Regions from separate parts of the Solibacillus daqui genome, predicted to be linked through region 2. Evidence: predicted binding sites of a transcription regulator. Region 2 holds the regulator's gene; the other holds the start of a gene.
What was found. Region 2 encodes Rex, which represses fermentation and respiration genes when NADH is low (regulators of the CRP and FNR family bind a similar motif). Its sites were predicted from a motif close to TTGTGAAATATTTCACAA; they were not measured.
Positions count from the first base shown of each region.

Region 1: O7776_RS07820 (helical membrane plugin domain-containing protein) is a predicted target of Rex. The motif match lies at 11,981-11,998, and genes of this name have one in related genera.

Region 1 covers NZ_CP114887.1:1,620,576-1,636,285, forward strand. Annotated here, with positions in the region: gene O7776_RS07760 (class I SAM-dependent rRNA methyltransferase) at 1-169, shown strand, start outside; gene O7776_RS07765 (hypothetical protein) at 180-368, shown strand; gene O7776_RS07770 (methyl-accepting chemotaxis protein) at 630-1,562, opposite strand; gene O7776_RS07775 (helix-turn-helix domain-containing protein) at 1,955-2,731, shown strand; gene O7776_RS07780 (ABC transporter ATP-binding protein) at 2,829-4,592, shown strand; gene O7776_RS07785 (ABC transporter ATP-binding protein) at 4,582-6,366, shown strand; gene O7776_RS07790 (hypothetical protein) at 6,948-7,166, opposite strand; gene O7776_RS07795 (CotH kinase family protein) at 7,392-8,477, shown strand; gene O7776_RS07800 (SET domain-containing protein) at 8,522-8,917, shown strand; gene O7776_RS07805 (hypothetical protein) at 9,270-10,295, shown strand; gene rarD (EamA family transporter RarD) at 10,528-11,427, shown strand; gene O7776_RS07815 (hypothetical protein) at 11,656-11,793, opposite strand; gene O7776_RS07820 (helical membrane plugin domain-containing protein) at 12,056-12,478, shown strand; gene O7776_RS07825 (NAD(P)/FAD-dependent oxidoreductase) at 12,517-13,704, shown strand; gene O7776_RS07830 (serine protease) at 14,590-15,213, shown strand; gene O7776_RS07835 (hypothetical protein) at 15,231-15,710, shown strand, end outside.
Region 2 covers NZ_CP114887.1:3,718,298-3,734,007, forward strand. Annotated here, with positions in the region: gene O7776_RS18150 (NAD-dependent succinate-semialdehyde dehydrogenase) at 1-38, opposite strand, end outside; gene O7776_RS18155 (flavin-containing monooxygenase) at 141-1,781, opposite strand; gene O7776_RS18160 (alpha/beta hydrolase) at 1,823-2,749, opposite strand; gene O7776_RS18165 (iron-containing alcohol dehydrogenase) at 2,785-3,987, opposite strand; gene O7776_RS18170 (response regulator transcription factor) at 4,276-4,959, shown strand; gene O7776_RS18175 (S-layer homology domain-containing protein) at 5,476-6,849, opposite strand; gene O7776_RS18180 (hypothetical protein) at 7,188-7,625, opposite strand; gene groL (chaperonin GroEL) at 7,756-9,387, opposite strand; gene groES (co-chaperone GroES) at 9,507-9,791, opposite strand; gene O7776_RS18195 (CPBP family intramembrane glutamic endopeptidase) at 9,985-10,710, shown strand; gene tatC (twin-arginine translocase subunit TatC) at 10,808-11,629, opposite strand; gene tatA (twin-arginine translocase TatA/TatE family subunit) at 11,647-11,883, opposite strand; gene O7776_RS18210 (redox-sensing transcriptional repressor Rex) at 11,967-12,599, opposite strand; gene O7776_RS18215 (ABC-F family ATP-binding cassette domain-containing protein) at 12,904-14,844, shown strand; gene O7776_RS18220 (hypothetical protein) at 15,033-15,419, opposite strand.

The sequences.
Region 1 (15,710 bases), 2.0 Mb from region 2:
AAGCTTTAACATGAAAAAGTTCAAAACGTTTATCGACAAAGCGTTTAAGGACTACGGTGCACGCTACAAAATTTTAGAGGAGCACCAATTACCAGAGGACTTTGTCGTACCACACAACTTCCCAGAGTTTAATTACTTAAAAGTGGTATTTATCCAAGTAACGAAATAGGAGAAAAAATATGCGCTATAATAAAACAATAATGCTCAAGCTGATCAATGAACATCGTGAGCTACATGACGAATTAAAAAAGCTCAAAAGCGAAATGGGCTTAGAGAAAAACTTTGCCGTAAAAGCATTGTATCATTCAATGGTGGCCGATAGCGGTCCATATATGCAGGATTATCAGGATTTAGACCGTCTGAAATAAACGAGGCGTGTTTAGTATAAGCATGTAAAAAATTAAATAAGTGTTTCAATTTTAGGTTCAAATCGTATTTGATTTGAACCTTTTATTTTTAATCCATAGTTTGGATATTAGATTTGATTATTATCCTACACAATCTCTAAGATGTTTTTATCAAACAAGTGAAGGGGTTCCTTCAATTTTTCTACTATTCATGGAGAAAAGTACAATCTTGATGCACAATTGCGCACTTTTTCTGAAGACTTAATACTAACTTTTGTACGATTATCCTTTTAACTGATCTACTAATGTTTTTGCTTGATTATCAAGCTGATGGGCTGATTCACCAATCCCAATAAATTCGCGTACTGCTTGTTCGATATGTGTCTGGCTTTCAGAAATTGACTTTTCTGAACGCTCTGTTCCTAAACTAATATTTTGCACCTGTTCAGAAATGTTTTTTACATTAGCTTGTACTTGTTGAGTCGCTTCCTTAGCTTGATTGGCTAACTTTCGAACTTCGCCTGCAACAACGTTAAAGGCTCTTCCGTGCTCACCAGCGTGAGCTGCTTGAATTGCAGCATTCAAAGCTAATAAATTAGTTTGCGTAGCAATGTCATCGATGGTTTTCACGATACCTCGAATGGCTTCAGTTTGAGTATTGAGTTTCTGCAAGACTTCCACGTTTTTATTGGTTTGATCAACAATTTTTGATATTGCAGATTCTACATCATGACTGCGGCTAATCCCTTTGTCCGCCCGTTCTTTTAAATCCTCTGACATACGTAGCAAATTAGAGATAACATTAGCAGTTCCATTTTCACGAGCTGTAATATCAGTAGCCACTTTTATTACGGCTTGAATTACTCCGCTATCATCAAAAACGGGTGTATAGGTTGCTTCGAGCCATATCAAATTTCCTTGTTTCGTAATTCTTTGGATTTTTTGTTGAAATGATTCTCCATTTCGGAGATTTTCCCAGAAAGTATGATACTCTGGGCTTTCTACAAATTCAGTAGTACAGAATTGCCGATGATGGATATTAGACAGTTCTTCAACCCTATAGCCCATCGCTTTTGCGAAATTAAGATTTGCCCAAAGTACATTTCCATATGGGTCAAACTCAATCATTGCTAATGATGATTCTAAAGCAACCAGTACGAAATTTTGGTTCAGTACCTGTGTACTGGTACGTTTTATAAGATGTTCAATCGACATATATTAATCTCCTATTGTTTTGGGATTTCCCGATAATATCTAATTGTACTAAATATAAAGTCTTATGTCATATTTCAGAAGAATCATAAATTGAAATTGAGTGAAAATTAAGGCCTATTAATCTTCCGGGAAACGGTACAATTATTATTTAAAAAGCCCTACTAATTGTTATTTATAAACAATTTTCCTTGGTGTTGTAAATTCCTGTAAATCTTTCTAGGTGTATTATTCAACAATTTGGCAGGGTTTTTGAAAAACGTGACTGGTATTAGTTTTAGAGGCGCTATTATACATTGACCATTTTATTTTCTCTGCAAAGTTGAAATTTTTTCCCTCGAGCGTCCCCAAATTGAACGCACTTTGTAATTTACCTTATAAAGGAGGAATTACAAATGCTTCATCATTTAACTTCGTATAGACAATTTCAGTCGGTTGGTGAGATGGATTCAAATGTTCAACAGTACATAAACGACCATTCGTTGACAAAGTCACAGCTCCGAATTTTACATTGCATTGCAAGTCATGCGTTGGCAACACCAGGCGTAGCACATCTAAAAGCAGAAACGATTGCCAAAAAGCTCGCGATTTCTGCAAAAACCGTATACCGTGCAGTGAAGTATTTACAGCAGATTGGTATTATTCAAAAGGTAGCTTTCACAAAATTAAACGGTATTAAGGCGGCGAATATTTACATCATTTGTCCGTATGTCCCATCGGAAATGTCCGAACGAGATGTGCCTGTGAAAGCTTGTCAAACTAAGCTTGAACCGCCGAAAACTGTAGACGAATCAATTTCTTTTGAATCTAAAAAAAGTAGTAAAGATAATCTATTATGCAAAACGCATAATAGATGGCATATAGATTTACAAACACATTTTAGTTATTTTCCATTAACACAGTATTTTGCAAATCAAGTACATGCCATTATTCCAAAATTAGCGATATATAATGAGCAGCAATTTGAACGCGCAAAGAAAATCATTACAGATTGTGTGTTTCTAGTAGCCAATCAACAAATTACAATTTATAGCTCATTTGAAAACTTTGTACTAGGTGCTTATAAGAAATGGATTTTGCCTACAATCGAACAAGCACCAGTAACGGATCAACAACCGACGATTTCGACAAGACCAGTGCCGTTTTACAATTGGTTAGAAGAGCGAGCTTGAATATAATTCGGAGCTCGAAAAAAATGTGTTCAAATATATCAAAAAATTCAAAGTTTTGTTAAAATGGTAAGACTTGAGAATAAAAGAGGGTGAAAAAATGAAGGTGTTTTTAAAGCTTGGCTGGTTTTTTAAAGAGCGTAAACGCCAGTATGTTATAGGTTTATTGATGCTCATGCTTGTGGCCATCTTACAGCTTGTGCCACCGAAAATTATCGGCTACACCATTGACGAAATTGGACAAGGCACATTAACGAAAGCAAAACTGTTTACGTTGATTGGCATTATTGTAGCGGTTGCGCTTGTAATGTATGGATTAAGATATTATTGGAGACAAATGATTTTTGGCTCGTCGAACTATTTGGCGCGCGTTTTGCGTCAAAAATTGCACCGTCATTTTACGCGCATGTCGCCATCCTTTTATCAAAAACATCGTGTTGGCGATTTAATGGCACATGCGACGAATGATATTAGCGCGGTTCAGCAAACAGCGGGTGGCGGGGTGTTAACGCTATTTGATTCGCTGACAACGGGTGGTTTTGTTGTACTTGCGATGGCCATTACAATTGATTGGCGTTTAACGTTAATTGCACTGATTCCGATGCCTTTAATGGCGTTATCGACAACGTATTATGGTAAGTTGTTACATCAACGTTTTCACCATGCCCAAGCAGCGTTTTCAGATTTGAATGATAAAACGCAGGAAAGTATATCGGGCATTAAAGTGTTGAAAACGTTTGGTCAGCAACGACAAGATGTAGAGGATTTTACCCGTCTTTCTGATGAAGTCGTGGATAAAAATTTACAAGTAGCAAAAATCGATTCTCTATTTGACCCAACGATTAGTTTTGTAGTCGGTATTAGTTTTATGCTGAGCCTGGGCTTTGGGACAAAATTTATATTAGAAGATGCGATGTCGATTGGCGATTTAGTAACATTTACGACGTATTTAAGTCTGCTTGTGTGGCCAATGTTGGCAATTGGTATGCTCTTTAATATCGTAGAGCGAGGCAGCGTTTCGTACAATCGAATTGAAAGGCTATTAAACGAACCTATTGAAATTGATGATAAAAATAATGCGATTACGAGAATGCCATCAGGTGATTTGGCATTTCATATTAATTCATTTACATTCCCTGGAGATAAGGAGCCAGCATTACATAATGTGCACTTTGACTTAAAGCGTGGCGAAACGCTTGGCATTGTTGGGAAAACAGGTGCAGGGAAAACGACGATTTTAAAGCTTTTACTACGGGAGTTTGAAGGCTATAACGGACAAATCCACTTTGGTGATTATTCGATTACGGATTACCAAACATTAAAGCTACGTGAAGCAATTGGCTATGTACCGCAAGAGCATTTCCTATTTTCTGCTTCGATTTTCTCAAATGTCGCGTTCGCAAATGCAGAGGCAAAAATCGAAGAGGTGCGTGCGGCGGCAAAATTGGCTTATATTGATCATGACATTATGGACTTTACGGATGGCTATAAAACGGTTGTCGGGGAACGGGGCGTATCGTTATCAGGCGGGCAAAAGCAACGAATTTCCATTGCACGTGCGCTATTAATGAAACCAGAATTACTCATTTTAGACGACTCGTTATCAGCGGTCGATGCACGTACAGAGGAAGCCATTTTACAGGCGCTCAAAGCGGAACGAAAAGATTCCACAACAATTATTACCTCGCATCGTTTAAGTGCTATTCAGCAAGCCCATGTCATTATTGTAGTCGATCACGGCACGATTATAGAAAAAGGGACACATGAGGAATTAATGGCATTAAAGGGCAGTTATTATGAAATGTATCAATTACAACAGCTCGAACAGTTAGTAGAGCAAGGTGGTGACGGGCATGGCGAATGAGCAAACGACGGAAACAATATCATCGAAAGAGCAACGTGTCGTATTAATGCGCCTATTCACGTATTTAAAGCCACATAAAAAGCTATTGTCCGTTGCGTTATTTTTACTGGCGCTAACAGTTGTAGGGGATATGTTCGGGCCGTATTTTATTAAAGTATTTATCGATGATTATTTAATGATGGATAACATCGTCTTTAAGCCAGTTATGACATTGGCGGTCAGTTATTTTGTCATTCAAGTATTGAATATATTTATTACGTACTATCAAACGTTGAAGTTCCAGGAGCTGGCATTAAAGGTTATTCAGCAACTACGGATCGATGTGTTTTCAAAAATTCATAGACTTGGCATGCGTTATTTTGACCAAGTGCCAGCGGGGTCTATTGTCAGTCGTGCAACTAATGATACAGAAGCGATAAAGGACATGTTCGTAAGTGTTTTGATTAGTTTTGTACAGGCAGCGTTTTTAATTGTTGGTGTGTATATCGCGATGTTTTTACTCAATGCGAAATTGGCGTTATTTATGCTATTAATTTTACCGGTTGTCATTTACATCATTTATTTATATCGCAAAATTAGTGCTGTTGTGTATATGCGGATGCGTGAGAAACTTGGTCAGCTGAATGCGCGTTTATCGGAAACATTGTCTGGCATGAGTATTGTTCAGGCTTTCCGTCAAGAAAAGCGCTTTAATGAGGAATTTGATGCTATTAATGATGAGCATTTTGACGCGATGATGGCGAATACGAAAATGAATAGCTTGCTGTTGCGCCCGATTATTGACTTAGTGTATTTCGCGGCGATTATTATTTTACTATTTTATTTTGGGTGGACTTCGTTTGAAACAGCCGTAGAAGTTGGGGTTGTCTATGCTTTTATAACGTATATGAACCGCTTCTTTGACCCGATTAATCAAATGATGGAGCGTTTAGCATTATTCCAGCAGGCCATTGTTGCGGCATCGCGCGTGTTTGCGTTAATGGATAATGAGGAATTGGAACCAGCCCAGCACGATAAATCACTAACTGTTACGAATGGTCGTATTGAATTTAAAGAGGTTTCGTTTAGCTATGACGGGGAACGGGATGTGCTGAAAAATATTTCATTTACCGTCAATCCTGGCGAAACGGTGGCACTTGTTGGGCATACGGGAAGTGGGAAAAGTTCGATTATCAATTTATTGATGCGCTTTTATGAATTTGAACGTGGCGATATTGTCATTGATGGTGAATCGATTAAAGACTATTCGCAGCAAGAGCTTCGCGATAAAATGGGGCTTGTGCTGCAAGATCCATTCCTGTTTTACGGCACGGTCGATTCAAATATTCGACTTTACAATGAACAATTAAACTTAACCGATGTCAAGCATGCGGCGGAATTTGTGCAAGCAAATGACTTTATTGAAAGCTTACCAGATGGCTATCAAAGTCGTGTTACGGAGCGCGGTTCAACATTTTCAAGTGGTCAGCGTCAGCTTATCGCCTTTGCACGTACCGTAGCAACCAATCCGAAAATTTTAGTATTAGATGAAGCAACGGCTGCAATCGATACGGAAACAGAAGTTGGCATTCAGCAATCGCTAGAAAAAATGCGCAAAGGACGTACGACGATTGCCATTGCTCACCGTTTGTCGACGATTCAAGATGCCGAGCATATTTTAGTGCTGCATAAAGGGGAAATCGTCGAGCGAGGCACACATCAAGAGTTACTTGCTCATAAAGGGTTATATGAAAAAATGTACTTATTGCAAAATGGGATTGTGCAAAAAGAATAGATGTTAGGGCTCTGCATGACTTCGGTTGTGTGGGGTTTTTTGTGGGCTGGAAAAAGGACCATTAGAGTAAACAGGATTTTTTTGGAAACAGCCTATTTCTGAAGTTGTATGAAATTGTTTATAAATAGGGGATTGAGCATTTTTGCATGAAAAATGTATAAGAGCAATGAAATAAAGACCAGTCAAAACAAGGTTATTTTAAAGTTTTGACTGATTTTTTGTGTTTCCAAACTTTCATTTGAAAACGTTATTTGTATAGAAAATAACCGCATAGTCTTCTGCATTTGTTGAGCATTTTCGCATAGTCCATGAATATTTTTACCTTTCCAGCCTGAACAAAATAAAAAATCTTAGAAAAAACGGTATCACGGTTTTAAGACTTTTCATTATTCGATTAACAAGTACAACCTAAGTGCACATCTTTACCTTAAAATCACTATGTATTAGGGTCGACATAATTCCTAAATTTATATTGATAATAGTCTAAGTAAAGAAACATTCATTACGTATTATACATTTACCGCTGTTCTTAAGGAGGTGTCTGTTGTGCCTGGAAAAAAAGGAAAAAAAGGTTCGGGTAGTCATTCGTCTACAGGAAGTACTTCTACTAGTTGTACTTCTACTGGTAACACTTCTACTGGTTGTACTTCAACTGGTAGTAAATCAACTGGTAAACGTAAATCTAAACGTAAATCTACTGGTTGTAAATCAACTGGTAAACGTAAATCTACTGGTTGTAAATCTACTGGAAAACGTAAACGTAAACGTAAATGTAAGTAAAGTACGTTTACCAGAAACATTGTAAAAGTACCAGGTGAAAGAAAATGCCTCCATTCACTATTCAAAAGGTTAGTGGGGCATTTTCTCCTTATAAAAATTTAATTAGCTACATATAAAGTCTATTTACTTTAACTGACATCGAATATAACAATTATTTATTAGCTGTGTACTTAAGCTAATTCATGTCTAATACCGTGAGAGTATATACATTGATAACCGAAAGGGTACATTAGGGAGGTGAGTACATGTCAAACATTATACCCTCGTATTTATTAATGATTAAAGAAAAGGCATTAAATAAGTTAAGGAAAAAAGTATCAAAAGACGACCCTGTTTCCGCAAAGTTGATGGTAGATAACATTACGTACAACATTAAGATTGCCTATCGTGGAGACTATACACGGAAATTCCGTAAAAGATCCTATATGATTGACTTCGATGATACTGAAAAATTCTTAGGAGTACGTAGAATCCACCTCAATGCAGAATATAAAGACCCCTCACTAATCCGCAATAAGCTTTCACTTGACTTCTTTCAAGATCTTGGAGTCCTTTCGCCAGATAGTCAGCATATCAATTTTTACAGAAATGACTCATTGAAAGGTGTCTACCTGCACTTGGAATCAGTTGATGATTTATTTTTAGAAAAGAGGGGGCTTCCCGCCGGTCCCATTTACTACGCTATCAACAATGATGCAAATTTCTCATTGGTGCGTGATAAGAAACCCAAAAAATCACTTTTGTCGGGCTATAAACGAGTGTGCGGAGCTTCATCAGACGATACCTTTCTTCATGATTTGATTACAACCATAAATAATACAATTCCATCTAAATTCCCCGATGAAATCTCCCAGAAAATTAATATTGATCAATATTTCCGATGGCTCGCTGGAGCAGTTTGTACAATGAATAACGACGGTTTTACACACAATTATGCCCTATATCGAAATAGTGACACTTGCTTATTCGAAATACTTCCATGGGACTATGATGCAACTTGGGGGCGGAAAGTAAGTGGTGGGATAATGAATCATACGTATGTCCCAATTGAAGGTAAATCAGGAAACCATCTTAACTATGTTCTATTGCAAGTTCCCGAATTCCGCAAACTTTACAAAGAAACATTAGAAGAAATTCTTGAAACAATGTTTACAGTTGACTATATGGAAAACAAAGTCTTACCACTACATCAATGTATACGTCCCCATATCCTCCTTGATCCTTATAAAAAAAATAAGATTGATATTTTTGATAATGAACCAGAATTGATTTTCCAATTTATTCGAGAACGCAATGATTATTTAAAAAATCAACTCTCGAATTTAGATTAAAAATCTAATCAATAATGATTTTTTTGATTGGAGAGATATAGGGATTGGGGAAAGGAGTTACTGCTTTGGGTCCTATATGTATAAAAGATACCGGGAAATATGGTAAAGGTATATATGCTACACGTGATATAAAAAAAGATGAACTTATTGAGGTATCACCCGTTATAATATTACCTAAAGGGGATTGGAAATATTTAAAAAAGACTTCCCTTCTTTACTATAGCTTTTATTGGGGGAAAAATGATACAGCCATTGCACTTGGATTTGGATCACTTTTTAATCATTCATACACTCCAAATACTAATTTTGAAAATAATACAGAAAATTTATCAATTGACTTTTATGCACTAAATGATATTTTGATGGGTGAAGAATTAACTATTAATTACAATGGTGATCTTGAAAATAAATCACCGTTATGGTTTGATGTAATCGAATAAAGATCTTCCCTTCATGAATAATTGTTTTGCTTTCAAAAATAATGGTAACACCAGAATATATGATTAGATACGCTCACCAATAGATAGACAGATAAAAAAATACAATCTGTCTATCTATTGGGAGTATTTTTTACGGGGAAATTTTCAATAAAACAAAAAATCGAGATTATCCAGTGCTACGAAAAACTGTGAGCCGGGCTGTTTTTTAATAGATCTTAGTAGTCTAATTTGTTCGGTGAAGACCATCTTAGGCCATTGCTATTATATTTTTTTGTGTTACAAACTTTTTCAAAATAATTTTCCTCTGCTATAATTACTTTTTGATTTGATAAATTAATTAGGGGGAGAAAAATTGAAAAAAATATTAACTGTACTTTCTATATTTTTAGTAATGATCTTAAGTGCATGTAGTTCTCTTTCTAACGATGAGTTAATAAAAAATTATGTGAAAGATACACATGGAATTGACATCGTTGTAAAAGATTCATATAAAAATTCATTAGAATTAGGTGAGGATTCATACATTGTTGCTCCTGTTGACCATCAAGAAATGGAATTTTCCGTTGTGGTATATGATAATCCATCAGAAAATGAACTTAATTACAAAAGTAAGTATTTAATCAAAGATAATTATTTAAATGCATTTGAAGCGGATACGGAACTACATAAATTAGATAAAGTCATTCCGGATATCAATAAACTTGGATTTGATGAATCATTTAATGATGAAAATAGAGTGTTTATAGGAGAAGTTGGTGGAAAAAAAGCTATTTGGAGTTCTTTTTATTCTACCTCTCATATGGAAATAGCAAGTTTTGAAGAAAAAGATTTAGACCGCTTATTCGAGTTATATAAATTAGTAAAACAAAGCGGGGCATTATTGGAAATTATTCATGTCTCAGATATGAGAGAGCCACACGAGAGTGAAACCTTTGTATTTGATATGGAAAAATTAAAGGGCGTAAATACAAAAGAAGATTTTTTGTTGGAAATGAAAAAAACAAATGCAAATATTGCTAGTTTATATGAAAATAAAAAATGGGAATCTGAGAAAGAAAAAATTGGAAATGAACGTTTCACTTTTGATTCTGAATATGATGATTATTGGTTTAATTGTAGGCTGACTAATGGAAATGGCGAATGTACCAATATTTTTGCCACTGTATATTTCAAAGAAAACAGCCTAACTAAATCAAATGATAATTTAGAAAAAGATTTAAACTCTATTTTTACTTTTTTCGAAAAGACGATTAATCCAAAAGCTTCAATAGAGTATAGTTTTATTGAAGAAGGTTCAGATGACTCGGTGAGATTTACAGATTATGAAATCAAAAAATATTCTTCCACATTAGATTTTATCAACAAGAATTTTAAATAAGGAGAAGCATTCGGCACGAATATGTTGCGCGAATGCTTTTGCTTGTGCATATTTACTTAAAAAAAAGTGCTGACGTAACTTTCTTTTTGTCTTTTTAATCTACATTCGGCTGATTTTTTAATGAGATGGGTGAAAGTATTCTTTATTTCACGCACTCAAATTGATTTCGACATTTACATCTCACGTTTCGACCTCTATAATGAATTCTATTAAATTTATAGAAGGTGCAAGTATGTCACAACAAAAACAAGGCGTCCTGTTTGCGGCAGGAGCCTATTTAATGTGGGGGCTTATCCCACTTTATTGGAAACAAGTGCAGTATGTTTCGAGTCTCGAAATTTTAGCGGGCCGTGTTATTTGGTCATTCGTTTTTACGGCGCTCTTTGTATTACTCATAAAACAGCGAAAGGAATTAATGGAGGATATTAGATCGCTCTGGGGGAGAAAAGCTCAGTTTTGGTCGCTCTTCATTGCATCACTAGTTATAAGTGTCAACTGGGGTGTATATATTTGGGCGGTTAACAATGAGCAATTGCTACAGGCGAGTCTTGGTTATTACATTAACCCGCTTATTTCTGTGCTCTTCGGTTTGATCATCTTTAAGGAAAAGCTATCAGGTGCAACGATTGTAGCTGTCATTATCGCAGCAACTGGCGTAGCATATCAAGCAATTTTGGGTGGGACGATTCCGTGGGTGTCCCTAACACTTGCGCTATCATTTTCAATTTATGGCGTGCTGAAAAAGAAAATTCCGCTAGATGCAACGCGAGGCTTGGCAATTGAAACACTCTTTATTTTACCAATCGCGATTGTAGGATATATTTACTTAATGCAGACGACCGATATTGCCTTTTTACAAGTGGATATGAAAACTAACTTATTATTAATAGGAAGTGGGATTATAACGGCATTACCACTTGTGCTTTTTGCAAAAGGAGCACAAAAAATTCCATTATATTTATTGGGCTTTGTGCAGTTTTTATCGCCAACGATGAGCTTAGTAATCGGAATCTTTGTTTATAAAGAGCCTTTTACAATGACGGAGCTCTTTACGTTTAGCTGTATTTGGCTTGCGGTCCTTATTTTTTCTGCTGGGAAATTTATCGAAGTGAGAAAGCGAAAATTAATCTAACTTGTTTCAGCAAAAGTCCCTCACTCGAATAACTAGGGAATAAATGCTAAAAATGTCCTCCGTTCAGCGGGGGACATTTTTAGCTGAATCAAGTTACTGCCCCCGGCGGATGTCACAGATTTTTTAAAGGAGTTTTTCGAGCGGGCTCGAAAAAAATCTGGACGCAATTACGCCGAGGCGTAATTGATATGTACAGCTCCTTGTAAACATTGTTTACGAGGAGTTTTTTTATCCAAAAACAACTCGCATGAAACTACCAATGATGAGAATGCAAATGAAGGCGATTAATCCGACCTTTGTAAATTCAAATAACGAATAATATTTCCTCGTAAACAGTTCACGTTTATAACGTGGATTATTGCGCATAATAATACCTCCAAAATAAGTTTTTACTTATTATTTGCAGTAATATATCTGATTATTATACCAAAAATAGCGCGAAAAATAGCACTAAGAATTCAGAATATTGTTAAATTTGATTTTTCTCTCTTATATTCTTATTTTCTAATTGTAACAACCGAATCTTTGTGCTAGGATTGCTTATTGAATGATAATGTGAAAGTTTAAACATAGTTTTTGGACTTTTCATGAAGAAAAAAATATTAAGTGTTGGCAAAGGAGAGTTATTATGTCAGAAATGAATAATCAGGTAGAAAAAGTGTCTGTTACACAAGAACAATTAGACGTACTAGACCAACTATTAAAGCCAGAGGTACAAGCTTCGTTAACAACTTTAGTTGACAACTTACCTAAGTTAGCAGAAATGACAACTTTATTAACTAAGGCATATGATTTCGCGACTGCAGTAGCAACTGACGAAACATTAAAAAGTGATACAGTTGCAGCTGTAACAGAAATGGCTAGCCCAGTAGTAGATACGGCAAAATCTTTAGCTCAAACGGCTATCGAAGCAAAAGACCGTGCTGAAGTTTCAAGTGAAACAGTAGGTGTATTTGGTCTATTAAAAATGTTAAAAGACCCTCAAGTTCAAGGCGCATTACGTTTTGCTAATGCATTTTTAGCTGTAGCAGCTGAGAAAAAAGACAAATAATTAATTCGCACAATCTAATTTAATTGGAGGATGTTATCATGGTAACAAAAGATATCGTTATTTTAGGTGCTGGTTTTGCTGGTGTTTTAGCTGCTCAAACAGCTCGCAAATATTTAAATACGCTAGAAGCAAACATTACAGTTGTAAACCAGTTCCCAACGCACCAAATCATTACAGAATTACACCGCTTAGCTGGTGGTACAATTAAAGAGGGCGCTGTTTCTCTATCTTTAGAAAAAATCTTCAAAGGTAAAGACATCAACCTTGAAATCGCAAAAGTAAACAGCTTCAACGCTGACAAAAAAGAAGTTCAACTTTCAAATGGTAAAACTTTATCATACGATACATTAGTTGTTGCTTTAGGTTCTCAAACAGGATTCTTCGGTATCCCAGGCTTAGAAGAAAACTCATTCGTATTAAAATCAGTTGACGAAGCAAACGCTATCCGTGAGCATATCGAAGCACGTATCGCTGAATATGCAAAATCAAAAAATGAAGCAGATGCAACGATCGTTATCGGCGGTGGCGGTTTAACAGGTGTTGAGCTTGTTGGTGAAATCGTAGACCACTTCCCGAAAGTAGCTGCGAAATACGGCGTACCTTTCGAAGATTTAAAAATCAAATTAGTAGAAGCTGGTCCAAAAATCTTACCAGTATTCCCAGACAACTTAATTGCTCGTGCGACTGAATCATTAGCAAAACGTGGTGTTGAATTCATCACTTCAACTCCTGTAACAGGTGTTGAAGGCAATGTTATTCAATTAAAAGACCGTGAGCCAATCGTTGCGAACACATTAGTATGGACTGGTGGGGTAGCTCCACTTCCATTAGTTGGTGAATCAGGTCTTAACTGTGACCGTGGTAAAGCAACAATCAACGACTTCTTACAATCTACTTCTCACCCAGAAGTATTTGTATTAGGTGATGCTTCTGCACACATTCCAAACCCAGGCGACCGCCCAACTTACGCGCCAACTGCTCAAGTAGCATGGCAACAAGGTGAGCAAGCTGGTTACAACATCTTTGCTCAAATTAAAGATCACGACATGAAAGCATTCCAGTTCACAAACTCTGGTACTTTAGGTTCTTTAGGACGTAAAGACGGTATCGCAACTATTGGTGCAAACAATACACAATTAGTTGGTTTACCAGCTTCATTAATGAAAGAAGCTTCAAACATTCGTTACATGACGCATATTAAAGCGTTATTCGGTTTAGCGTACTAAGCCAATTATAATAATAGCAATGCCGCTTAGAATTTATTTTCTAGGCGGTTTTTTTCTGTTGAAAGTTGAACATTTTATACTTTTTCCTATGAAATAATCAAATAAATTAAACTTCATACTAACATTGAGTAAACTTACTAACAAAAAATGTATTGAGTGCAGTGTTACTTATTTTCGGCGGGCTACGGCATGACAGCATTATGGCCACGTGGTACGTGTCCATACTACTGTCTTTAATGCCGCATGCAAGGCCCGCCAAATTAAAATGTTACGTTATTAATAAAGGTAAAAGAGTCCAATGTTGCCGCTTGCGCTATCGCGAGGCGGCGGTGATGAATAAAATAGTACGCTGTATACAATGTTGTATCTTTGATTAAAAGTTAGCTTTGTAAATAAAATTGGCTACATTGATTGCGTCAAAATAAAACCATACTTAGACTAATTTTTACTTAATTTTATTAACAGTGCTTGACCCAACAAACTTTTTTCGAAATATTTGTAATAAAAACCAGCTTTAGCTTGAATGTAGAGTGCCGCGAAGTGAAGTAAGGCTCAAATGCCGTATGATTTGAGCCTTACTTTGCGACGAAAGCGTAGCGACAGGAGCACATTTCTTAGGGCGACTCCTAGAGGATTAAGCGTGTGCGGAAAATCCACTTGTATGTGCCACCGTAAGAGGCACATACAAGTTAGTTGAAGCCACGCCCTCAGGAAAGCGTCCCCCGTAGCGTAGCAGAACGGACTCTATTAGATAAATACACTTGGTGCCAAATTTTGTATTGAAAAATGCTTGTTATAAACTACATATATTTCTTTTTAAGCTATTATAATATGTTAATATTTCATAAAATATGTATAATATTTTATAAATGGAGGGGTGATGCGATGAACGTATTAGATTCAAAGGATTCGTTATTTTTTTTAACCGAGGAACAGCAACAGTATTATTCGCAGTGGCATCATTATGAGTATTACTTTAGTTTATTGCGTCATGAATTTTTACATACCCCATACGTCCTATTAACGATGGCTGATTTTGGGATATTTTATTATTATGATGATAAAAAACTACCTGTCGTTAATTCAGAAAATGCATTTGTATTTTTATTGCGTCAATTTATGTTAGATACCGCTATGAAAAACCAAAAGTTACACCGAATGAAAGCAATTACGGTAGGTAACCCTGTTCAATCATTAATAGCGGCGGCTGCAACAACGAATTTATTTTTAGATGGCTTACGCGATGTTTTACGAGAAATTCCAAAGGATGATTTAGTTTTTTTTTCGAAATACTCGAATAATTCCATGCTATTATATGACCCTCGTTTTTTACTTAAGGAGGGCTATCCGAAGCGTCTAGTTCAATTGGAAACAACTATTTTAAAAGAGCTTCGAAACTGGATACAAGTAAACAATGACCTTTTTTCGGAAAAGGTTCAGCAAATTATACGTATGTTAGACGAAATTTCAATTATCGAACGAGAGCTATTTAGCGAATTTCAACTATAATAGGGGAGTTGGCAATCATGAAGGAACAACTGCGTATTGAAGATGAAATTTCGGAATACAAAACGAAACAATTTGCATCAATCGAGCAACAATATGAACAGTTTCAAACGATTGTGCATGAGTGTATTCACCAAGAGAAATTTGAACAGCTAATTCAATTTATTAATGCTGAAATCGAACCATTTCTATTTTCAACATTGAACAATGAAGTGTTAGATTTAATGATTACAATCGAGCCGATTATTAAGGAAAAATATCAGGAAAACGTAGCAACTATTTATTTGATTATGGGTCATTGCTTCTACTTTTATATGGACTTTGAAGATGCTCGAAATTACTATAAGCTGGCAATGAGCTATGCGATGGAATATAAACAATTTGGAGTTTTATCGTCATCCTTGAAAAAATATAATGCGTCTATGATTGAGACGAGGATCGATAGTGTATTGTGGGAAAGCAGTAAATATCCATCTATTTTTTGGGTGAAAAATAAGGGT
Region 2 (15,710 bases):
ACTTTATCTGTTTTTAACCATTCTCCATTGATATACATATTCAACGCTCCTTTTACGGTTTTATATCTAGCGGAAAATCCAATCGAAGTATCGTTGGATTTTCCGGAATAATAAAATTATTAGGTCTTACGTACAGTCTTTTAGGAAATAGTCTCTTTAGAGCGTGTAGGTGTTAATGTAAAACCTTCATAACCTTTAGCTGTAACTTCATCACAGATTTTGCGGTAATTCCCAACACCACCAGTATAAATAGGGAATCCACGTGGCTTGTCTTCAATGTTTGCACCCGTATACCAAGATTCAACCTTTGTAAGAAGGCTAGATTGAGCGATTTCTAAACAGTTTTTACTCCATGCTTCTTCCGCTTCTACATTGGCCTCAATTGTTTCCAATTTGTTTTCACGTAGGTATTCGATGCAATCACCAATCCACTCAACATGCTGCTCAATTGATACAGGCACATTTGATAATACTGAAGGACTTTCTGGACCTGTGATCATAAACATGTTCGGGAAACCAGCGTTGGCAATACCAAGGTAAGTTCTCGTTTGTGTGCCATCCGCCCATTTATCTTTAAGTGACACACCGTCTTTTCCACGAATATCAATTTTAAATAATGGTCCTGTCATTGCGTCATAGCCTGTTGCGAAAACAATAACATCCAACTCATATTCACCTTCTGAAGTTTTAATTCCTTTAGGTGTAATTTCAACAATTGGCGTCGCCTTTACATCTACTAAAGTAACGTTATCACGGTTAAATGTCTCATAATAATTCGTGTCGATAACAGGTCGTTTTGCAGAGTAGAAATAGCTTGGTTTTAATTTTTTTGCTACCCCAGGGTCTTTAACAACGCTATCGATTTTAGCGCGAATAAATTCACTAGCTGTTTCATTCGCTTCTTCGTTTACCATTAGGTCGCTATACGTTTGACTAAACCCTAAACCGCCTCTCTCCCAAATCTTTTGGTATTGTTGCTCGCGCTCTTCGGGTGTATCATCTAATGCTGATCGATTATTAACCGTCGTATGAAGATAACCCATCGAAGACCAACGAATTCGTTGTTTAATCTCTTCATAATTTTCTTTTGTTTTACGAATAAATTCTTCTTCATATACATAGTTTCTCGCAGGGGTACTATACGCTGGCGTTCTTTGGAAAACATTCAGATGACCTGCTTCTTCAGCAATAACTGGAATCGATTGAACGCCGCTTGAACCCGTACCAATCAAACCAACACGTTTATTACTGAAATCAACTTTCTCATGTGGCCAGCGACCTGTGTGGTATGCCTCCCCTTCAAAGCTATTTAATCCTTTAAAGTTAGGAATATTTGATGCAGATAGGCAGCCTACTCCAGTGATAAAATATGTGGCAGTAATATTCGTATCATCATCTAATTTAACATCCCATTTTTTACTAATTCCGTTATAATGAGCAGATGTAACGCGTGTATTGAACTGAATATCACGGCGTAGATCTAGCTTATCTGCTGCGAAATTAAGGTATCTTAAAATTTCTTCTTGTGCTGGGAATCGAGTAGTCCATGTCCATTCCTGTAGAAGTTCATCAGAAAACGTATAGTTATAAATGATACTTTCCGAGTCACAGCGTGCGCCAGGATAACGGTTCGCGTACCATACGCCTCCAACACCTGCTGCCGCTTCGAAAGCACGGACAGAAAATCCAGCTTCACGTAAGCGATATAGCATATACATTCCTGAGAAACCTGCTCCGATAACAACTGCATCTAAATTAATGATTTGTTCTTTTTTTGTCATTTTTATTCCTCCCTAGTTTCATAATTTCATTTATCGTAATTTTATATATTCGTAAAGGACTCTTGTAAATAGCGGGATACTTGCTCAATCGCATGCTTACCTTTTTCCATAATTCCCGCCATCCAGAAAAATCCGTGAATCATTCCTTCGTAGCAAGTAAATTCCACCTGAATTCCCGCTTCCTGCAATCGATTCGCATAAGCCAATCCTTCATCACATAGTGGATCATACCCAGCTGTAATGACTAATGCTGATGGAAGATTGCTAAGATCCTCCGTTAGTAGCGGCGCCACATAAGGGTTCAACTTGTCTTCTTCTGTGTTGATATAATGTCGCGCAAACCATTCCATACTATCTTGCGTAAGGAAATACCCTTCTCCATTTTCCTTGTACGATTTTGTGCTGAAAGAGAGATCCGTTACTGGATAGATCAAAATTTGGGACACGAAATTTGGTCCTTGCTCATCTCTTGCCTTCAATGCAACACATGTTGCTAAGTTTCCACCCGCACTGTCCCCACCTATAGAAATTTTCGTCGAATCGCCTTGCCATTCACCTGCATTTTTAGCTACCCATAATGCCGCTTCATAACAATCTTCAAGAGGAACAGGGAACTTATATTCAGGAGCTCTGCGATAATCAACCGACACGACTATACACTCCGCTTGATTTGCAATGCTACGACACGGTATATCGACTGTATCAAGATCCCCTAAAACCCATCCGCCTCCATGAAGATAAATAAAAATCGGAAAATCTCCTTCACCTTCAGGGGTATAAATCCTTACCTTGATTTTTCCATCTTTCACAGGAACCGAGTGCTCTTCTACTTTCGCTACTGACTCTGCTAGTCCCGCCAGTTTTTGTAGTGCTGCACCATTATTACGGTTTTCTTCAGGTGTCATAGAAGAAGTTGGTTTTTTACCCTCCATCATTTGTAGAAAATTCTTTGCTTGAGTATCTAACATGATTGAATTTATACCTCCTTCGAATATGTTTAGGTTCACTTTACTTGTATAAATCCCGCAACTTCTTTCGTCACTTTCATAATAATATCCGCTGGAATGAGGAATTTACCTGATGCCGAATCACTTTGCACTTCCTCCACGATGTAATCAAGAATAGTAGAATCGAGATTAAATTCAGAAAATGTATCTGATAAACCTACTTGTTGACGCAAATAACGGATGAATTGAATTACCTTTGTCAAACATTCTTGTGGATCAGATGACGATGTTTCAATTCCCAACGTCTCAGCAAAATGCTTGATTTTTGGTAAATATAATTCAGGCAAACCCGCCATCACATTTGGTAGCAGTACCGCGTTTGCTAGGCCATGTGGAATTCTAAACTTGGCACCGAATACATGTGCCATATTATGCACTGGCACGCCATTATTGCCGAAACCAAATGCCGTTATTGCCATTGCACTCGCCATTAACATATTGCCTCTAGCTTCTACGTTAGAGCCCTCCTTAACAACTATTGGTAAATTGTCTGCAATCAATTTGGCAGAATACAACGCATACGAATCAGTAAATGGTGTAGCTGTTGATGAAAAGTAACCTTCTATTGCATGTGTTAAGGCATCCATCCCTGTAAATGCTGTAATTTTCGGAGGGAGTCCTACTGTTAATTCAGGATCCAAAATTGCTATGTCTGCATTCAGATAAGGAGTCCTTACCACTACTTTTACACCTAGTTTTTCATTATAAATAACAGCCATTGGCGACACTTCTGCACCCGTTCCTGCTGTCGTAGGGATTGCTACATGTGGAATATCCATTGGTTGAGCTTCTGGAGGAAATTCTCTAATACTCGTATGAAACACTTCCTCTGTATTTTCATAGCCTTTATGCAACATCCACTTAATGCCTTTTACTGCATCTAGCACACTTCCACCGCCCAATGCAATTAGCGCATCCGCTTGAAGTTCTTTGGCAACCCGAACGGCTTTAGTAATATTTTCAGCTTTGGCATCTTGTTCAATTTCATCAAAGACACCAACAAGTTCTACCTTTTCCTGTGAATTTTTAAATAAATCGATAACTTGGGCAGCAACTCCTGCTTGAACAATTCCTTTATCCGTAATTAAAATTGCTCGCTTTCCGCCTAACCCCGTAATCATTTGTGGTAATAAACTTCTCGCTCCAGCTCCACTAGTTATAGCTGTTCTTAAATGAAATTCTGCAAAAGAATTACTCATTGTCTGCACCTGCTTTCTATAATTAAGAGTCATTACATTAACAATGACCTTTGTTCATACAATTAATATTTCGTGTGTAATCGCTTACAAGTACTATAATAGTTTTAATTTTCGCATTAAAAAATCCCCTAAAATTAAGGGGATTTTCTGTAGAAAGGTCAATTTTTCTCTTCAATAAACTATAAGTTTGTTATTTCGCAGGGTTTCTTTCAGTTTTTCGCAAATTTGAAATCTCGTAATTTTTTGATATAATCTGAATATAGAATCCTGTTTTAAAGGGGGAAATTTATGCTTGAAACAGCTATAAAAAAACAAATCCAATCAATTTCATCCGTTTCTTCTCATTATGAAAAACAAATACTTGCCGTCCGCGGTTTTATGGATATTTTTAACTTTTCACGTGTAAGTCTCTATTTCTATTCGACATTAAGCAAAGTCGGTGAAGGGATATTATGTATCGATCAACAGGGGGTATCATCCTTACAAGAGTGGAGAGATGATGTTCGAAACATGCCTCCTATCTATTCAGCGATAAAGGAAAGAACGCCTAAGCATATCGATTCCCAATCAATTCACCAAATACCGGTAAAATTCACCAATGGCGTGACAACTGAACTTATAGTAGTTCCCATTAGCTATAGCTCCCACGTAGTTGGCTATGCCTGCATGGGAAGTACGGATTCTTTTATAGTTAAGGATAACCTTCTGGAATCTCTTGCTATGTATGGACAACATTTAGGGCAAATATTTGGAGAAGATGACTATCCTGGCTACTCCAAAAAAATTAGTAAACGGGAAATTGACGTATTGCAAAGAATGTCTTGGGGTGAAAGTACGAAAATAATGGCTGTATCTCTTGGTATTAGCGAATTTACTGTTCAGGATTACGTACAATCCGCCATTCGAAAACTCGAGGTGTTAAATCGAGTGCAAGGTGTAGCCGAAGCTTTGCGTAGAGGTATTATCCAATAACAATTCCTAGTATCATAGCCAACTGACAATACCTCACACCTACTTAATGTAGTCATTTAAGGTAACTGTCTGGGCATAATTTATGAAAGCTACTTACTTCCAAATTTCTGGGTTTTACGAACCGTAAACACTATTTGCACAGTGCTTATGTTTCAAAAGATTTTTCTTTATTAAATAACAGACTAATATTAGCAACAAAAACTGGACTAACCTAATTTAATATGACTATATGAAACACCTCTAAAATCGGAATATATAAAAGTATATATACCTAATTATTTTGGAGGTGTTTTTTTATGACAGGAGTCAGATATCAAGCAGATGTAAAATGCATTTAAAGACAGAGGAATCCTTGCTTGTAAAGCATCATTCATTGGCCAATGAAGAGACGAGAAGACATATTATTATGAAGAGAGAATACAAAAAAAGGCTACTCAGCGCCCGTAGAATACGGTCACCAAGCAGCCTAAAGGGTATTTAATATGTGTCTCAACGACTAGGTCAGTCTGTTTTTAATTATTCTCCTGACATTGCTAACACTAAAATCTTCGCTAATTGTGCACGTGTTAAGTTATCTTTTGGTGAGAACGTTGTTGCACTCGTCCCATCTACTACACCAATATCATATAAAAATGTAATCGCTACTTGCGTTTCACGATCAAAATTGACAATATCCTTAAACGGCGCAATTGATTCTGGAATGTACTCTTCACCTACAAAACTATTCGATAAGCGCATTAACATTAATGCTAGTTGTGCTCGTGTAATTTGCCCTTTTGGATTAAAGTAGCCACCGTTTTCACGAATTAAACCCGCCTCATAAGCCGCTGCAATTTCATTTTGAGTATCTTGTGAATACTGACTGATATCTTTAAATGGTGCTGCATTCGTAGCTTCTAATTCAAATGCTCGTACAATGACAGATACTGCTTGCGCACGTGTCACATTAACATTTGGCTTAAATGTACCATCTTCATTGCCCTTCATAATACCATAAGAATAAGCTACATCAATATAGTCTTTACCCCAATGGTTTTTAATATCTGTAAACGGTGCTTCTTCGATCACGATTTCCGTAAATCCATCTTCTAAATCCCCTAAAATAACTGCAAAATAGTCCTCAATCATTAATGCTGCGACTGCATCATAGCCCGCTTCATTTAGATGAGTATTGTTTTGATTCGGTAAAAATGCACTTGCGTTTTCTGCAATTAACGATGACACATCTGAAAAAATACCTTCATTTTCTTCTACAATTGTTTTAATCGAATTGTTAATTGTTGTAACTAGTGTATTTAACTGCCCTTGTACTGTTGAATCTTGTAAATATGGAAACGGGTTATACAAGCCCATCACAATAATATCTACTTCTGGATTCAATGCATAAATACTATCGAAAATTTTCTTATAGTTTGTTGAAACTTGTTGGATAGTTTGAAGCACACCTGCAGCATCATATGAAAAACCGCCTGCTTCAGTACGTGTTACATTTTTTAATATGTCATTTGCGCCAACACTTAATGTGATCAAATGAGCTTCTTTGATTGCCTGTTGTATCGTTGCTGTTTTTGTTGATTGACCATCTAAGTTATAGATTGGCTTTGTTACATTGTTTTCAATATCATTTAGTACATTTACCGTTGTATATCCCGGAAAAGCAAAACCTTTATTATAATTGATTGGTTCTTCCCCAATGCTAAAGCTCTGCGCGATATAATCTGCATAACCAAGGCCAATTTCGCCTTTTTCATTCATACCTGCTGCAAGGGAATCCCCCAAAGCCAAATAATTTAGTACCTCACTCGAATCTTCAGCAGATGCTGATAAAGATACAGGTAGTACAAGTTGTAATACTAAAATTAATGCTGCAAATATACTAAACTTCTTCATTCATAACCCCCAAGTAAAAATGACTTGTTCATATTATAAAATAAGTAATTACAAAAAACAAAATATTATTAAAATTAGAAATTATTGGATTAATAAATATGATTTATAGATGATAAAAATTAATTCGTATCTAAGACATAATATACAAAATACCGCTCCTTAAATAAGGATAATAGATAAGATAGTCATACCTCTTCTTTCTATAAATAAGTCTAACTATTTAATTTTATATATCTGTAGTTATTAGGAGGTTGATGATATGAGTTTTAAATCATTTAATGCAAAAATTCCGTCTAGCATAAAATATACTTCCTCTAAATTCCACAAGAGCATTTATTTTACCTGTTTCTAAATTTGGGTAAAATACAATAAATAATAAAACTCATAATGGCAATAACAATCGCAATGAATGCTATTTTCGCCTTATCCATTACGCTACCTTGAAATTCATATGGTGATTCGTAGACTGCCATAATATACTTTCCTTTTTCATGTTCAACCGCAATGGCCTCAGTTGTCGCTATACCTTCTATTGCATAGTAAGTAGTGCCCTTTGGATAATAGTTCGAGAAATTCCCCCCGAATTGCTCCATATCTGAATACCTCGTAACCTTACCTATTTTTTGTTCTACCTGTGGCACGACTTCATCTGTAATGACATAAATTGAATCATTCCACACAACAAAAGGAAATGCCCAACTCGTTGCAAACACTAACTGTGGGATGAAAAATAGCCAGCAAAATACAATTCCGCTTAACAATAACCCTTTTTTCATGTAAATCCCTCCAACACCCCTTTTATTCATTAGACCAAAAATTTTGGAAAAAGTTACAAAAACATCCCAAATCCTAATAAATGATTTGAGATGTTTCAAAGTTAAAATGTTATTCAACTGTTAAGAAGGACTACATCATTCCTGGCATACCCATGCCGCCCATGTCTGGCATACCGCCGCCACCTGCTTCTGGGATGTCTGCTACAACTGCTTCAGTAGTTAGGAATAGTGAAGCAACAGAAGCTGCGTTTTGTAATGCTGAACGTGTTACTTTTGCTGGGTCAACTACTCCCGCTTCAATCATGTTTACCCACTCACCTGTTGCTGCGTTGAAACCAATACCGATTTCTTCACGTTTTAAACGGTCAACAATGATTGAACCTTCAAGACCAGCGTTTTCTGCAATTTGGCGAACTGGCTCTTCTAATGCGCGTAAAATAATGCGTACACCTGTTGCTACGTCACCCTCTACCTCATCTAATACTTTTACTACTGCGCCGTATACGTTTAGAAGTGCTGTACCACCACCTGATACAATCCCTTCTTCCACTGCCGCACGCGTTGAGTTTAATGCGTCTTCAATACGTAATTTACGCTCTTTTAATTCCGTTTCTGTTGCCGCGCCAACTTTGATAACTGCAACACCGCCAGCTAGTTTTGCTAAACGCTCTTGTAATTTTTCTTTGTCGAATTCAGAAGTCGTTTCTGCAAGTTGTGCTCGGATTTGGTTTACGCGTCCTGCTACTGCGTCTGTGTTACCAGCGCCTTCAACGATTGTTGTGTTGTCTTTAGAAACAATTACTTTCGCCGCGCGACCTAAAGAAGTAAGGTCAGCTGATTTTAAATCTAAGCCAAGGTCTTGTGTAATAACTTGGCCACCAGTTAAAATTGCGATATCTTCTAACATCGCTTTACGACGGTCGCCAAAGCCTGGTGCTTTTACTGCTACTGCATTAAATGTACCGCGTAATTTGTTTACTACAAGAGTTGCTAACGCTTCACCTTCCACGTCTTCTGCAATAATTAAAATTGGACGCCCTTGTTGAACAACTTGCTCTAACACTGGTAAAATTTCTTGAATGCTTGCCACTTTTTTATCAGTAATTAAAATGAATGGGTTATCAAGTACCGCTTCCATTTTATCTGTATCTGAAACCATGTAGTGTGATAGGTAACCACGGTCAAATTGCATACCTTCTACTACGTCTAATTCTGTTGTGAATCCCTTAGACTCTTCGATTGTAATAACACCATCGTTTCCTACTTTTTCCATAGCATCTGCAATGTATTGACCGATTTCTTCGTCCGCTGAAGAAATTGCCGCTACTTGCGCAATGGATTCTTTGTTTTCTACTGGGCGAGAAATTGTTTGTAGCTCTGTCAATGCCGCTGCTACTGCTTTTTCCATACCTTTACGGATTCCTACAGGGTTTGCACCAGCTGTTACGTTTTTAAGACCTTCGCGAATCATTGCTTGCGCTAAAACTGTTGCAGTTGTAGTACCGTCACCTGCGATTTCGTTTGTTTTAGAAGCCACTTCTGCTACTAATTTTGCCCCCATGTTTTCGTATGGGTTTTCTAATTCGATTTCTTTTGCGATGGATACACCGTCATTTGTAATTAATGGTGAACCGAACTTTTTCTCTAATACAACGTTACGCCCTTTTGGCCCTAATGTTACTTTTACAGCGTTTGCTAATTTATCTACACCTGCTGCCATTAAAGAACGAGCTTCTTCTGAGAATTTAATATCTTTTGCCATAATGCATATCCTCCTAATTTTACAATCTATTTTTATAATGTATTTTTTAAGTTCATGTGCAGCTAGCAGAAAATACTATGTATAAAAACTAGCTGCGAGTTTGAAAGTTCGTTTTTAAATTAACCGACGATAGCTAGTACATCACTTTCGCGTAAAATTAAATATTCTACGCCATCATACTTCACTTCGGTACCTGAGAATTTTGAGAAGATAATTTCGTCGCCTACTTTTACATCAAGATCAAGACGAATGCCGTTGTCAAGAACTCGACCCGTGCCTACAGCTACAACTTTACCAGTTTGCGGCTTTTCTTTTGCAGAGTCAGGTAAAACGATACCGAACGCTGTTTTTTCCTCTACTTCTACAAGTTCGATAATAATGCGATCTCCTAATGGTCTTAACAATTGAAACAACCTCCTAAATATTTGTTCTATTTAGCACTCTGAACCTTAGAGTGCTAACACATTTATAATTTTAATAAATTCACTATTTTTTTGCAAGTATGTGCGCTAAAAAATTTTGTTTTATCAAGAAATTCCTCTACAATATAGAAGAATTACTTAATATCGTTATTAAAATAGAAAGAAGGTTGGAGCTGTGAAAAACGTTTCCTCACCTAAGTTTAAAACACAAAAGACCGCATTTTATGTGTTGTTAACTTATATCATTTGTCAATTATCTGTATTTTTACTTATATTCACTCCTGGTTTAAAAGATACCTTACTAGCGCTATTTTCTGGTACACCAGATGAACAATTAATCAAGCTTTCTGGTTGGTGGAGCACGATTTCTTTTGCGATTGCCTTTATCGTATCCTTCCTATTCATTTCACGTAATAAAAACTTTTGGAATGTGTTTAGCGGCGAAAAAATGCCTTTAGGTAAAGCCATTGGTTGGGGAATCATCGGTTTCTTCCTAGTATTTTTAGGGCAAACAATTGGGGCCGCGATTGAGCTTGCATTAGGCATTGATAAGGGGTCTGAAAATACCGAAGCTATTATGAACGTTACGAAAGTCGCCCCTGTCATGATGATTGCAACGGTATTTTTAGGACCTGTACTAGAGGAGCTTGTTTTCCGTCGTGTGATTTTTGGCTCGATTATTCAAAACTACAACTTCTGGATTGCGAGTATTATTAGTGCGATTGTGTTTGCTGCGATTCACATGGATTTCACGCACATTATTTTATACACTATTTGCGGGATGATTTTCGCGTTTTTATACCATAAAACCAAACGCCTCATTACACCCATTATCGCGCATATTTTACTTAACGGCTTCGTGACGTTTATCCAAATGAATGCCGATAAGTTTCAGGTATAGCTTTCATAATAAGAAAAGCCATGAGAATTTTATTAATAAAATTCCCATGGCTTTTTTGCTAACAAAAAACGCTACCGAATGGCGATAGCATTTATTGCTAACTATTCATTTGTTCCATTTGTTTACGCTGCTGCTCTAGCAATTCTTCTACTTGCAACTCACGTTCACGCTCTTCTTCTTGTAAAACACGCGCTGCTTCAGCCTTTTCATATTTACGATAGCCTATACGAGAAATGACAATACTTACCTCGTATAAAATAAAAAGCGGAATCGCAATAATGATATTCGACACAAAATCCGGAGGTGCTAGTAATACAGAAATAACAATTAATACAAAATAGGCATACTTGCGGAATTTAATCATTAATTTTGGGTTAATAATCCCTAGTCGCGCCACAAATAGCGTAACGACTGGCAACTGAAATAGAATGCCAAATGGGACGACTAACTTTAGTAAAAATGAAAAGAATTCATTAATGCCAATCGTTTGAGTAATGTTTAAATCACTCGATAGTTCCGTCATAAATCGCATGACAAACGGAAATAAAATAAAGTAAGCAAAGGCCATACCACCAATACCTAGTACAAAAGCATACGGTATGTACTTTAAAGTTGCCTTTCGCTCTTTATCATGTAAGCCAGGTGTTATAAAAGCCCATAACTGATAGAGTAAAATCGGTGAAACAATCACTGCCGCAATTATGAATGTCATTTGTAAATAAACAGTTAATGGATCGGCAGGACTAAAGGCGTTCATCGAAAAACTAGCAGCAAGATCACTGCGTTGAATGTGTCTAATAATCGGTTTGGCTGTGTAGAAGCCTGCAAAAAGCGCTAAAACAAAGAAAATCGCCACGAAAAATAAGCGTTTCCTAAGTTCCTCCATATGTTCGAGTAAGGTTAATTCTTGTGGATTCATAATAAGACATCCTTAATTTACTTATCGTTAGGTTTTTCGTTATCTTTATGTTCAATGACAGCTTTTTTTGTTTTGTAATCATCATCGTCATCATCTGTTAGTCCTTTTGTAGCACTGCGGAACTCACGTAAAGTTGTCCCCATGGCACGACCTAAAGATGGTAATTTTTTTGGACCAAAAATTAATAAAGCAATAAGACCAATGATAATTAGGCTTACAGGTGTAATCGCACTTAAATGCACAACGACTTCCACTATAGCCACCTCCTCTATTATTATGTACATTTTACAGTAATTAAAAACATTTTACCATTTTTAGTAATGTGAACAATTTGTTACTAATCTGAATTTCTTACTAAATAGATAAGTGCCTGCAACTCCACAGATAAGTCAATGTTCATAACCTTTAACGTCTCTGGCACAGAAAGTCGTACAGGCGTGAAATTTAATATTCCTTTTGCATTCATGTTCACAAGGCGGTCAGTCATCATTTGCGCTGAGCGTGATGGCACTGTTAAAATTGCTAATTCCGCGCCAAATTCCTCATACATATCCTCTAAACGATCTGGATGGAATACCGGAATATTACTAATCATTGTTCCCTCATAAGGCGCTTTCGAGTCAAACGCCACCACAATACGTGTATTGTGGTTTTTTTGGAAATTGTATTTTAATAAACCATTTCCTAAGTTCCCTACTCCAATTAGTGCAACATTCATCGCTTCATCTTGATCTAAGGTTTGGCGGAAAAATTCGAGTAAATAGTTGACATCGTAGCCATAGCCCTTCTTACCAAGTGCTCCAAAATAAGAAAAGTCTCGACGAATTGTAGCCGAATCTATTTTCATCGCATCACTTAATTCTTGTGATGAAATACGTTTTTTACCTTCATTTGCGAAGTTTTTTAAAAATCGATAATACAGAGGGAGTCTTTTCGTTGTTGCTTGTGGAATTTTTGCTTCTGGTTTCACACATTCTCCTCCTCCTTCTTATTATTGGAAATCGTTATCAATTACCCCTCAGCGTAATTGCGTCCAAATTTTTTTGAGTTAACTGAAAAAATTCCCCTAGAAAATCTGTGACATTCGCTGGGCATTGGGCCAAAAAAATGTTGGTCACTCAGACGTTGCCACACGATGTGACGCACTTAGCCCGAGTTCCCAATTCAGCAGAAACAAGTTAATCTTACTAAACTACTAGCTCCAAGTAAAGTATCCATCGTTGCACGTCGTGTGTCCATCCTTTAAACTAAATAGAAGAAACTGAGGTGTAAACATGATTGTCTTACAAGTAAATCAATTATATAAATCCTTTATCACTGATGAAATTTTAAGCGGTGTCAAACTTGAGGTACAACATCGTGACCGCGTAGCATTAGTGGGTCGCAACGGTGCAGGTAAATCGACTCTCCTAAAAATTATTGCCGGTCAAATGAGCTATGACTCTGGTGAAATTATTATTCCAAAAGATATTCGCGTTGGTTATTTAGAGCAGCATGCAGGCATAGATTCGGACTTGTCTATTTGGGACGAAATGATGACAATTTTTAATGCACTGCGTATTCAGGAGCAAAAGCTGCGTCAACTCGAACAACAAATGGCTGATCCAGCTGTTTATGAAAATAGTGAAATTTATGGACGGGTTATGGCAGAATACGATCAATTGCAGCATGATTTTAAAGATGCGGGTGGCTATCAATACGAAGCAGATACTCGTTCTGTCTTGCACGGAATGCAATTTTTCCCTGCTGATTATGACAAACCGATTCAATCGCTATCAGGTGGTCAACGTACCCGTCTTGCACTTGCGAAACTGTTACTGTCAAAACCTGACTTACTAATACTTGACGAACCGACAAACCATTTAGACATCGAGACACTTTCATGGCTAGAAGGCTATTTAAAAGGCTATGACGGCGCTATTTTAATCGTGTCACATGACCGATACTTCCTAGATCAAGTTGTTTCAACTGTTTACGAAGTATCACGCACGAAAGTATCAAAATATGTTGGCAACTACAGCGCCTATTTAGATGAAAAAGCAAAAAACTATGAGCGCGACTTGAAGATGTACGAGCGCCAAATGGATGAAAAGGCTAAACTCGAAACATTTATCCAAAAAAACTTGGCCCGCGCCTCAACAACAAAGATGGCGCAATCACGTCGCAAAGTATTAGAAAAAACAAACTGGATGGATTCTCCCGATGGCGATGAAAAAAGTGCAAGCTTTGGCTTCACTATTGAACGTCAAAGTGGGAATGACGTATTATCGATTGATGACTTAACGATTGGATACCCCGACAAAGAAATCTCATCCAATATTAATATGCGTGTATTCCGTGAAGATCGCCTTGCATTAGTCGGCCCAAACGGTGTTGGTAAATCCACATTACTAAAAACAATCGTAAAGGATCTAGCCACTTTAACTGGCGATATTCGCTATGGTACAAATGTACAAATCAGCTACTACGACCAGGAGCAAGCAAAACTGCATTCAAACAAAGCTGTACTAAACGAGCTCTGGGATGAGTGGCCATTAATGAATGAAAAGGATATACGCAGCATTTTAGGTCGCTTCCTATTTAGTGGTGATGACGTTTCGAAAACCGTCAATTCATTATCTGGTGGCGAAAAGGCACGCTTAGCTTTGGCAAAATTGATGATGCAAAAATCAAATTTCCTAGTGCTCGATGAACCTACAAACCACCTAGATTTAGATAGCAAAGAAATTTTAGAAAACGCATTAATCGATTATCCTGGAACGTTATTATTTGTATCGCATGACCGTTATTTCATTAACCGCATTGCGACAAAGGTTGTGGAATTATCGGGGACAGGCTCTTTTGAGTATTTAGGGGATTACGATTACTACCTTGAGAAAAAACAAGAGCTTGAAGAACTAGCAGCGATGAAAGCCGCCGTAACTGAGGCAAAATCACAAGAAACGTCTTCACAAACCAAATCAACATCTATGATTGATAAAGATACCAAAAAGCGTGAACGCCAAATTCGACGCACTATTGAAGACATTGAAAAAAATATGGCGACACTTGATGAAAAAATTACTCAGTTTGAAGAACAACTATGCGACCCAGCTGTTTTCTCAGACCACGAAAAAACATTAGCCATCCAAACTGAACTATCTGAAGCCAAAGAGCAGCACGAAACATTTGAAATGGAATGGCTTGAACTAAACGAAGAACTAGAACAGCTATAAAGTGAAACTTTGCTCAGTGGGGGTTCCCCCATCCCCACTCACCAATCGGGCTTTTAGGGACAGTGAACCCCCCACTTAGCCTTCTCGTTTCATGTACCAGTTTGAAGTAGGCATCTTACTGTCCCTTAATGCGGGATAAAATATGGAGAACGCATGTATGTAATAGATATACTCGCGTTCTCCTTTTACTATTTCACATGATAACTTTTTAACATTTGTAGCTTTTGATATGCCGTATAGGCCCCATAAATCCAACCAAAGAATATAATAGTCAATAACGCTATAACTGTATTTAATGCCGCAGTTAGTAACTTCCACGGCGAATTAGCCGTTTTCGTTAGAAACGGTTGTCTTGCCCCGATACGGATACTATGAAAAATATCGACCATCTGACTTCTCCCATATACAAGCGCTAACGGATATAAAACCAGCGCGAAAATTATAAAGATGCCACTAAACGAAGCTAAAAATACACCATTCCCTGTACTACTCAATAAATAAAGGACACCTATTAAAATCACCACGCCAAATACAAGCAATACAATCATTTTGTTGCGTTCTTTTAAATAATTCATGAAAACATCCCCTATTCCGTTGTTTTTACACTATACCCATATCTAAAGAAAATCCTAACCTCTTCATCATTATTGTGTAATACCAATGAATAATTCATTTCCAGTTGACCATTCGACATATATATAGGTCAATACGCTGAATTTCGACAAAATAACCCACAATTTTATTCACAAAATAAATGCAGTCATATCAACATATCAACAGTGTTTTCCACATTATCCACATTTAAAATTATTTTTATTCACATTACCTTGTGAAAAAATAGCCACTACATATAGATAAATCACAAG